Regions from separate parts of the Collinsella sp. AM41-2BH genome, predicted to be linked through region 2. Evidence: predicted binding sites of a transcription regulator. Region 2 holds the regulator's gene; the other holds the start of a gene.
The links. The regulator NrdR, encoded in region 2, represses ribonucleotide reductase genes. The targets are predictions, from matches to a motif close to AAACACNATATATNGTGTTT.

Region 1: nrdD (anaerobic ribonucleoside-triphosphate reductase) is a predicted target of NrdR. The motif match lies at 2,062-2,081, and genes of this name have one in related genera.

What each region holds. Positions count from the first base shown of each region.
Region 1 covers NZ_QSGH01000025.1:9,727-13,272, forward strand. Annotated here, with positions in the region: gene nrdD (anaerobic ribonucleoside-triphosphate reductase) at 1-1,806, opposite strand, end outside; tRNA gene DW899_RS09625 (tRNA-Val) at 2,487-2,561, opposite strand; tRNA gene DW899_RS09630 (tRNA-Gly) at 2,565-2,640, opposite strand; gene DW899_RS09635 (glycoside hydrolase family 13 protein) at 2,783-3,546, opposite strand, start outside.
Region 2 covers NZ_QSGH01000006.1:9,873-13,418, reverse strand. Annotated here, with positions in the region: gene DW899_RS04270 (heparan-alpha-glucosaminide N-acetyltransferase) at 1-354, opposite strand, end outside; gene lexA (transcriptional repressor LexA) at 354-998, opposite strand; gene DW899_RS04260 (LysM peptidoglycan-binding domain-containing protein) at 1,162-1,611, shown strand; gene nrdR (transcriptional regulator NrdR) at 1,663-2,106, shown strand; gene dut (dUTP diphosphatase) at 2,111-2,554, shown strand; gene DW899_RS04245 (glycosyltransferase) at 3,076-3,546, opposite strand, start outside.

The DNA of each region.
Region 1 (3,546 bases), on a different contig from region 2:
GTCCGTCACGCCCGGAATAATGCCAAAACGACGCTGCAGGCACTTGGCGAACTTGTAGGTCGTCGACTCCAACGGCGTACCGTACAGCGAGAAATCGATATCGCTTTCGGCCTTCCACTCGGCGCACTTGTCGTTCATGCGCTGCATGACGGCCATGGCAAACGGCGTGCCTTCCTTCTCGGTGTGGCTGTGGCCCGTCATGTACTTGACGCACTCATACAGGCCAGCATAGCCCAGGCTGATGGTAGAGTATCCGCCCACGAGCAGTTTGTCGATCGTCTCGCCCTTCTTCAGGCGGGCGAGGGCACCGTACTGCCAAAGAATCGGTGCGGCATCCGAAAGCGTACCCATCAGGCGCTCATGACGGCACAGCAGGGCACGATGGCACAGCTCAAGGCGCTCATCGAAGATCTTCCAGAACTTGTCCATGTCCTGATGCGAGCTCAGCGCGACATCGGGCAGGTTGATGGTCACAACACCCTGGTTAAAGCGACCATAGTACTTGGGCTTGTTCGGGTCATAGTTCAGCGCGTTGGCCACATTGTTAAATCCGTTACCGGAGCGGTCGGGCGTCAAGAAGCTGCGGCAACCCATGCAGGTGTAGCAATCGCCGTTGCCAGCGGTCTCGCCCTTAGACAGCTTGAGCTCGCGCATCTTCTTCTCGGAGATGTAGTCGGGCACCATGCGCTTGGCGGTGCACTTGGCAGCCAGCTGGGTCAGGTAGAAGTACGGGGAATTCTCGTGAACATTATCGTCCTCGAGTACATAGATAAGCTTGGGGAATGCCGGGGTAATCCACACACCGGCTTCGTTCTTAACGCCCTCATAGCGCTGACGAAGCGTCTCCTCCACGATCATGGCAAGGTCGTGCTTCTCCTGCGCTGAGCGAGCCTCGTTGAGATACATAAAGACCGTCACAAACGGCGCCTGGCCGTTTGTGGTCATAAGGGTCACAACCTGATACTGAATCGTCTGGACGCCGCGACGGATCTCGTCACGCAGACGGTCCTCAACGACCTCACGGACCTTTTCGGCAGATGCCGAAACACCGAGCTCCTCGAGCTCGCGGGCAACCTCGCCGCGAATCTTTTGACGGCTCACCTCAACAAACGGGGCGAGATGGGTCAGTGAAATAGACTGGCCGCCGTACTGGGAGGAAGCAACCTGGGCGATAATCTGCGTCGCGATGTTGCAGGCAGTCGAGAAGCTGTGCGGCTTCTCGATCAGCGTGCCCGAGATAACGGTGCCGTTCTGGAGCATGTCCTCCAGGTTCACCAGGTCGCAGTTATGCATGTGCTGGGCAAAGTAGTCAGAATCGTGGAAGTGGATCAGGCCCTCATTGTGGGCATCCACGATCTCCTGGGGCAGCAGCACACGCTGAGTCAGATCCTTTGAAATCTCGCCGGCCATATAGTCGCGCTGGACGGAATTGACGGTCGGGTTCTTGTTAGAGTTCTCCTGCTTGACCTCTTCGTTATTGCACTCGATCAGCGACAGAATCTTGTCGTCGGTCGTGTTCTTCTGGCGCTTCAGGCTCTGAACATAGCGATAGATGATGTAGTGGCGGGCGACCTCGTAGCAGTCGAGACGCATGATCTCGTCCTCGACCAAATCCTGGATCTCCTCGACCGAAACGGTGTGGCCCGCGTTCTCGCATGCCTCGGCGACGTTTTGCGCCGCATAAACCACCTGGCGGTCGGTAAGACGAGAGCTCTCCTCGACCTCCAAGTTTGCGGCGCGGATGGCATTGACGATCTTATCGATGTCAAAGACAACCTCGGTGCCGCTGCGCTTGATGATCTTCATCCTCTTGCCTCTTTCGCGTCGTAGCCTCATTGCGCTTCAGAGCCAAACGATGCCCGGCAGGGCCTGCCCCTGCCTTGCGGCGCCGTCGCGCAATCTGTGTTCTCGATAAACCATAAGCCTCCATGCGGACATTCCCTAGAGCCAATCAAGCGGTTCAAGGACACGTTCAAAAGAGGCAGTTAAGGTCTTCGTTCTCTGTCCGCCATCTATCATACGACAAAGAAGCATCTATATCCTGTATTCTTTTTTTAGGTCAAACACAACATATAGTGTTTCAGCAGGTCAAAGCAATTGGTCATTTTGCAGACGCATTAAAAATGAGGGGTATTTGACAAGTCGGTAAAACGTTACCAACACGGCTACCTGCATGGCAGTTATAAAACCCCCTTAGTCAAGCCGCTGACAAATCCTACCAAAACCAAGCCGCTCACGCCAAAAGAATCCAAAAGATTATGCTTGACCAACATGTTGCGGTCGTGCCTTGCCGAGCTCCATGCAACCGCGGCACGAATCCTTGAAAGATATGTGCATGCAAACGGAGAAGATGGGAGTTTTCTCGGATGACTACTGAGAAGCATTCCGGAAGATCAAAAACTCGATATTTGGTGACGTATTTGGCGACCCATTTGGCGACGTAAAACAAAATAGCCCAGAGGCGATGCCTCTGGGCTGCGAACATTTGGTGGGCGTTAGAAGATTTGAACTTCTGACCTCTTCCGTGTCAGGGAAGCGCTCTCCCCCTGAGCTAAACGCCCAAATGGAGCGGACAACGGGGCTCGAACCCGCGACCCCAACCTTGGCAAGGTTGTGCTCTACCAACTGAGCCATGTCCGCCTGCGAGGATTTAATATACGGGATGATCCACCCAAATGCAAGAACTTTTTTTGAAAAGTTTTGCGACGCCCTCGCGAACCTCGCGAAGACATCAGCCACCACGGAAGGTGTAGGCAAACGCAAGCTCGCCGCAAGAGGCCCCCTACAACTCAGCGAGCATGATCCAGGCAGAGCTGTCCTGCGCGAGCCTGCCATCTGCAAGCGGTGATGAGGTGAGCAGGACCCTACCCGCCGGCAGCTCCACGGGTGCTGCACCGAAGTTCGTCACACACGCCCAGCCGTTGTCGCGGCGATAGGCGATGACGCCGCCCTCAGCGCCCTCGGCACCATCCGCAAGGCCGGTGCACCCGTCAAGATCGAGCCACGCAAGATCGTTGGCGCACCCGCGCAGCTTGCGCCGCAGCCAGAGGGCGTCGCGATAGAACGCAAGCATCGATGCCGGGTCCGCTTCTTCCCTATCGGCAGCGTAATCGGAAAACCATGCAGGCTGTGGCAGATGGGGCGCCGCATCGGCGTCCGCCGGTGAAAACCCAAACGATCCGCCCTGCGCGGGATCGTCCGCTGCCACCCACGGCAGGGGCACACGACAGCCGTCGCGCCCCTTCTCGCGCTTCGGTCCGTGCGTATTGGTCGCAGTGGGATCTTCGAGTGCAGCCCACGGGATGTCAGCCACCTCAAAAAGGCCGAGCTCCTCACCCTGATACACGTATGCCGAGCCCGGAAGCGCCAACTCAAGCAAAAGGGCTGCCCGCGCGCGGCGCTCGCCGAGTTCACGGTCCTCGTCATAAGACGACCCGTCGCGTAAGAGCCAGTCGAGCGCAATCTGATGGTAGCGCGTCGCCTTGATTTGCGGCAGGGCATAGCGTGTCGCCACGCGCGGCACGTCGTGGTTGGAGAGTACCCAGG
Region 2 (3,546 bases):
GACGGGATCGGTCAACGCCACGATGCCGGTGCATGCGGCCATGCAGTAGATGATGCCAAAATTAACCGAATCGTCGACTGAGACAAGTGTTGTTGCCAACCAGACAACGAGTGCTGCTAAGGCGTATTTGGCGGCACGTTTGATATTGTTGCGCGAAAGGGTGCACATCCAACCGGCGATAAACAAAAATACCCAGCTGATGCTGGCGCGCCAGATGTCTTGAAAGGCTGACTGGGTAAACCAGGGCATATCCCAGCCGTACAGGTAGGCGAGATCATAGCAAGCGTGAAAACCTGCCATAGAAATCATCGTAAACCCGCGGACGGTATCAAATATGGTTATGCGTTTTTGCATTACGAGAACCGGCGCATCAAGCCGACGACTTTGCCCAGGATAACGGGATTCGTTGCATAGATAGGTTCCATGGTGTCGTTCTCGGGCTGCAAGCGCACACGCCCCTGCTCCTTGTAGAACGTCTTGACGGTCGCCGAACCATCAATCATGGCCACGACAATTTCGCCGTTCATGGCACTCTTTTGTTCACGGACGATGATGTAATCGCCATTGAAGATGCCGACATTGATCATTGAGCTCCCATGCACCTCAAGGATAAAGGAACCCTGATCAGTGGCGATTTCGGTCGGGATAGTAAACGTGTCTTCGATATTCTGCTCGGCCAGAATGGGAATCCCAGCCGCGACGCGACCAACGAGCGGTAGCGAGACCGTTCCGCGAGGTGCGGTGGGCTCGTCAGATTTAGAAATTGAGACAGAGGAACCATCCTCGTTAAAGAGTTCCAGGGCACGCGGCTTGGTGGCATCGCGCTTGAGCAGCCCGCGCGCCTCCAGGGCAGAGAGATGGGCGTGCACGGTGCTGGGGGAGGAAAGGCCCACGGCAGAAGCCATCTCGCGCACGCTGGGCGGATAACCCTTCTCCTGCTGATACTCCTTGATGAAGTCGTAAATTTGCTGCTGACGCTTGGTAATTTTGCGAGCCATCAGGGCATCCTCTCTACCCATGTCAAACAAATGTTCGAATTTTGCTTGACAGGAACAACTGTTCGAAGATAATAATAACCGAACATTCGTTCTCGCGCTAGACATTTTTGTCCGCGCGGCTTGATAAAACTGTTCTCAGCAAAACACGCGAGAGGAGAACATGATGAACGCAACGAATATGGTCCAGGGAAACCTCGCCCTTAAGCTCGAGACGCCTGCAGAACCCACTTTTACGGTTGTTCAGGGTGGCCGCTCCGGCATTCAACCTTTGACCGTAAAGCCTGCGCGCAATCAGCAGGCTGTAGTCGCGCCGGCCCGCGTTGCCCTGAAGGTTCCGACGATTGTCGCCGTCGCCGTTGCGCTTACGCTCTTCTTTGTCCTCGCTACTTCGGTCTTTAGCTCTCGTCACGCCGCGTATGCCGAGTCCGTTTCCAACATTACTTACGAGACCATTCGCGTTCAGACTGGCGATTCTCTTTGGTCGCTTGCCGAGGAATATCCAATCGAAGGCCTTTCCACGCAAGAGACTTCCGACATGATCCGTAACGTCAATCATCTGGAGCATGGTTCGCTCGCCGCCGGTGCGCATCTTAAGGTTCCTGCTCGTTCGTAATCATTATCGCGCTGCGCATGGTACCCTTGTTATCGTTTAAGAGGAGGTACCATGCGCTGTCCCAAATGCGGCAAGGCACATACCCGCGTCGTTGATTCTCGTATGCAGGAGTCAAATAACACCATTAAGCGCCGTCGCGAATGTTGCTCGTGTAACTATCGCTTTACAACGTTCGAGCGATGCGAAGACCCAATCGAGGTCATTAAGTCAGACGGAACCAAGCAGCGGTTCGATCGCAATAAGCTGCTCGTCGGCTTGATGCGCGCCACCATCAAGCGCGATATCGACACTAAGAAGCTCAATGAGATTATCGACGACATCGAGGTCGAGCTGCGCTCTCGCACACTGACGGCCGTCACGTCCCATGAGTTGGGTGACATGGTGCTCAAGCGCTTGGCCAAGATTGACAAGGTGGCGTACATCCGCTTTGCCTCGGTCTACCGCGATTTCAAAGACGTCGATGAGTTTCTGCAAGAGCTCGACAAGCTAAGGTGATTCCATGTCCAACATTACCGTCAACATAAAGCGTCTCGATCCCACCGTTGAGCTTCCCAAATACGCCCATCCCACTGATGCCGGCTTGGATTTGCGCTCCAACGAGGACTGCGTCCTGAAGCCCTTCGAACGCCGTCTGGTCTCTACGGGGCTGGCCATCGCCCTGCCCGATGGCTACGCCGGCTTCGTCCAGCCCCGCAGCGGCTTGGCCATCAAGCAGGGCCTGTCTATAGTCAATACGCCGGGCCTCATCGACGCCCACTACCGAGGAGAACTCAAGGTTATCCTCATCAACCTGGATCCCACCAACGACATCCAAATCAACAAAGGCGACCGCATAGCCCAACTCGTCATCCAAGAAGTCCCCACGGTCAACCTCATAGAAGTAGAAGAACTAGACAAAACCGACCGAGGAGCCGGCGGTTTCGGTTCTAGCGGCGTCGCCTAAACTCAATCGTCCGCTCACCAGTGGGAGGGGCCTATATATCATCCCGTGCTCAAACATTCTCGCTACGCTGCGAAACTGCGCGCGGGACGATATATAGGCCCCTCCCACTGGTGAGCTACGTTTACATTCTCGCGACTAACCATGCCTCACCTTCATTAGAAGCCAAAAATCATGCCTAATTGGTAAGCCGATACGACAAAGGTCTGGCTCCTTTGTCGCATCGGCTTACTGGTTAGATTTGTAATTTGTTTTCAAGCAAGAAGCCTTCCGTCCGGGGCTCACCCATATCGTTCCACGCGCAGTTTCGCAGCGAGCGCAGCGAAGCGAGAATGTTTGAGCATGGAATGATATGGGTGAGCCCCGGACGGGCGGGATTGATGCGCCCCTGCGAAGCGAGAATGTTTGAGCATGGAATGATATGGGTGAGCCCCGGACGGGCGGGATTAGTGCGCCCTGCGCAGCGAGAATGTTTGAGCATGGAATGATATATGGGCGGCTCCCGCCGAGCAGCGGACTATCGCCTAGCGGATATGCGCAGGTTTTTCGCCCCAGTAGAAGCGGCAGAAGGCTCGTTTGCGCTTTTGGGGTTTGCCTACGAGCTCCATGGTTGCGATGGCTATGTCTTCGGCTGCGTGGGGGCGGCGTAGTACTTCGCCGTTGATGAGCAGTGCCTTGAGCGACTCAGGATGATCGTGGAGATGACGCAACGTCACGATGAGCTCTCGTGCGGTGGTGACATGCATGCTGGCGCCCATGCCGGTGAGCATGGTGGTGTTGGCCTTTTCCTGGCCATAGGACTTGCCCAGCAGGATCATCGGCAGATGCGCGCACAGGCACTCGGTGACGGTGAGTCCGCCCGATTTGAGAATTGCCAGGTCGCAGCCGTGCATGAGGGCCGCCATGTCGTCCACGTAGTCCAGAACCGTAACGTTTTCGAGTTTCATGGCGTCGAAGAGCGTCTTGAGGCGGTCGGCGTATTCCTCATCCTTGCC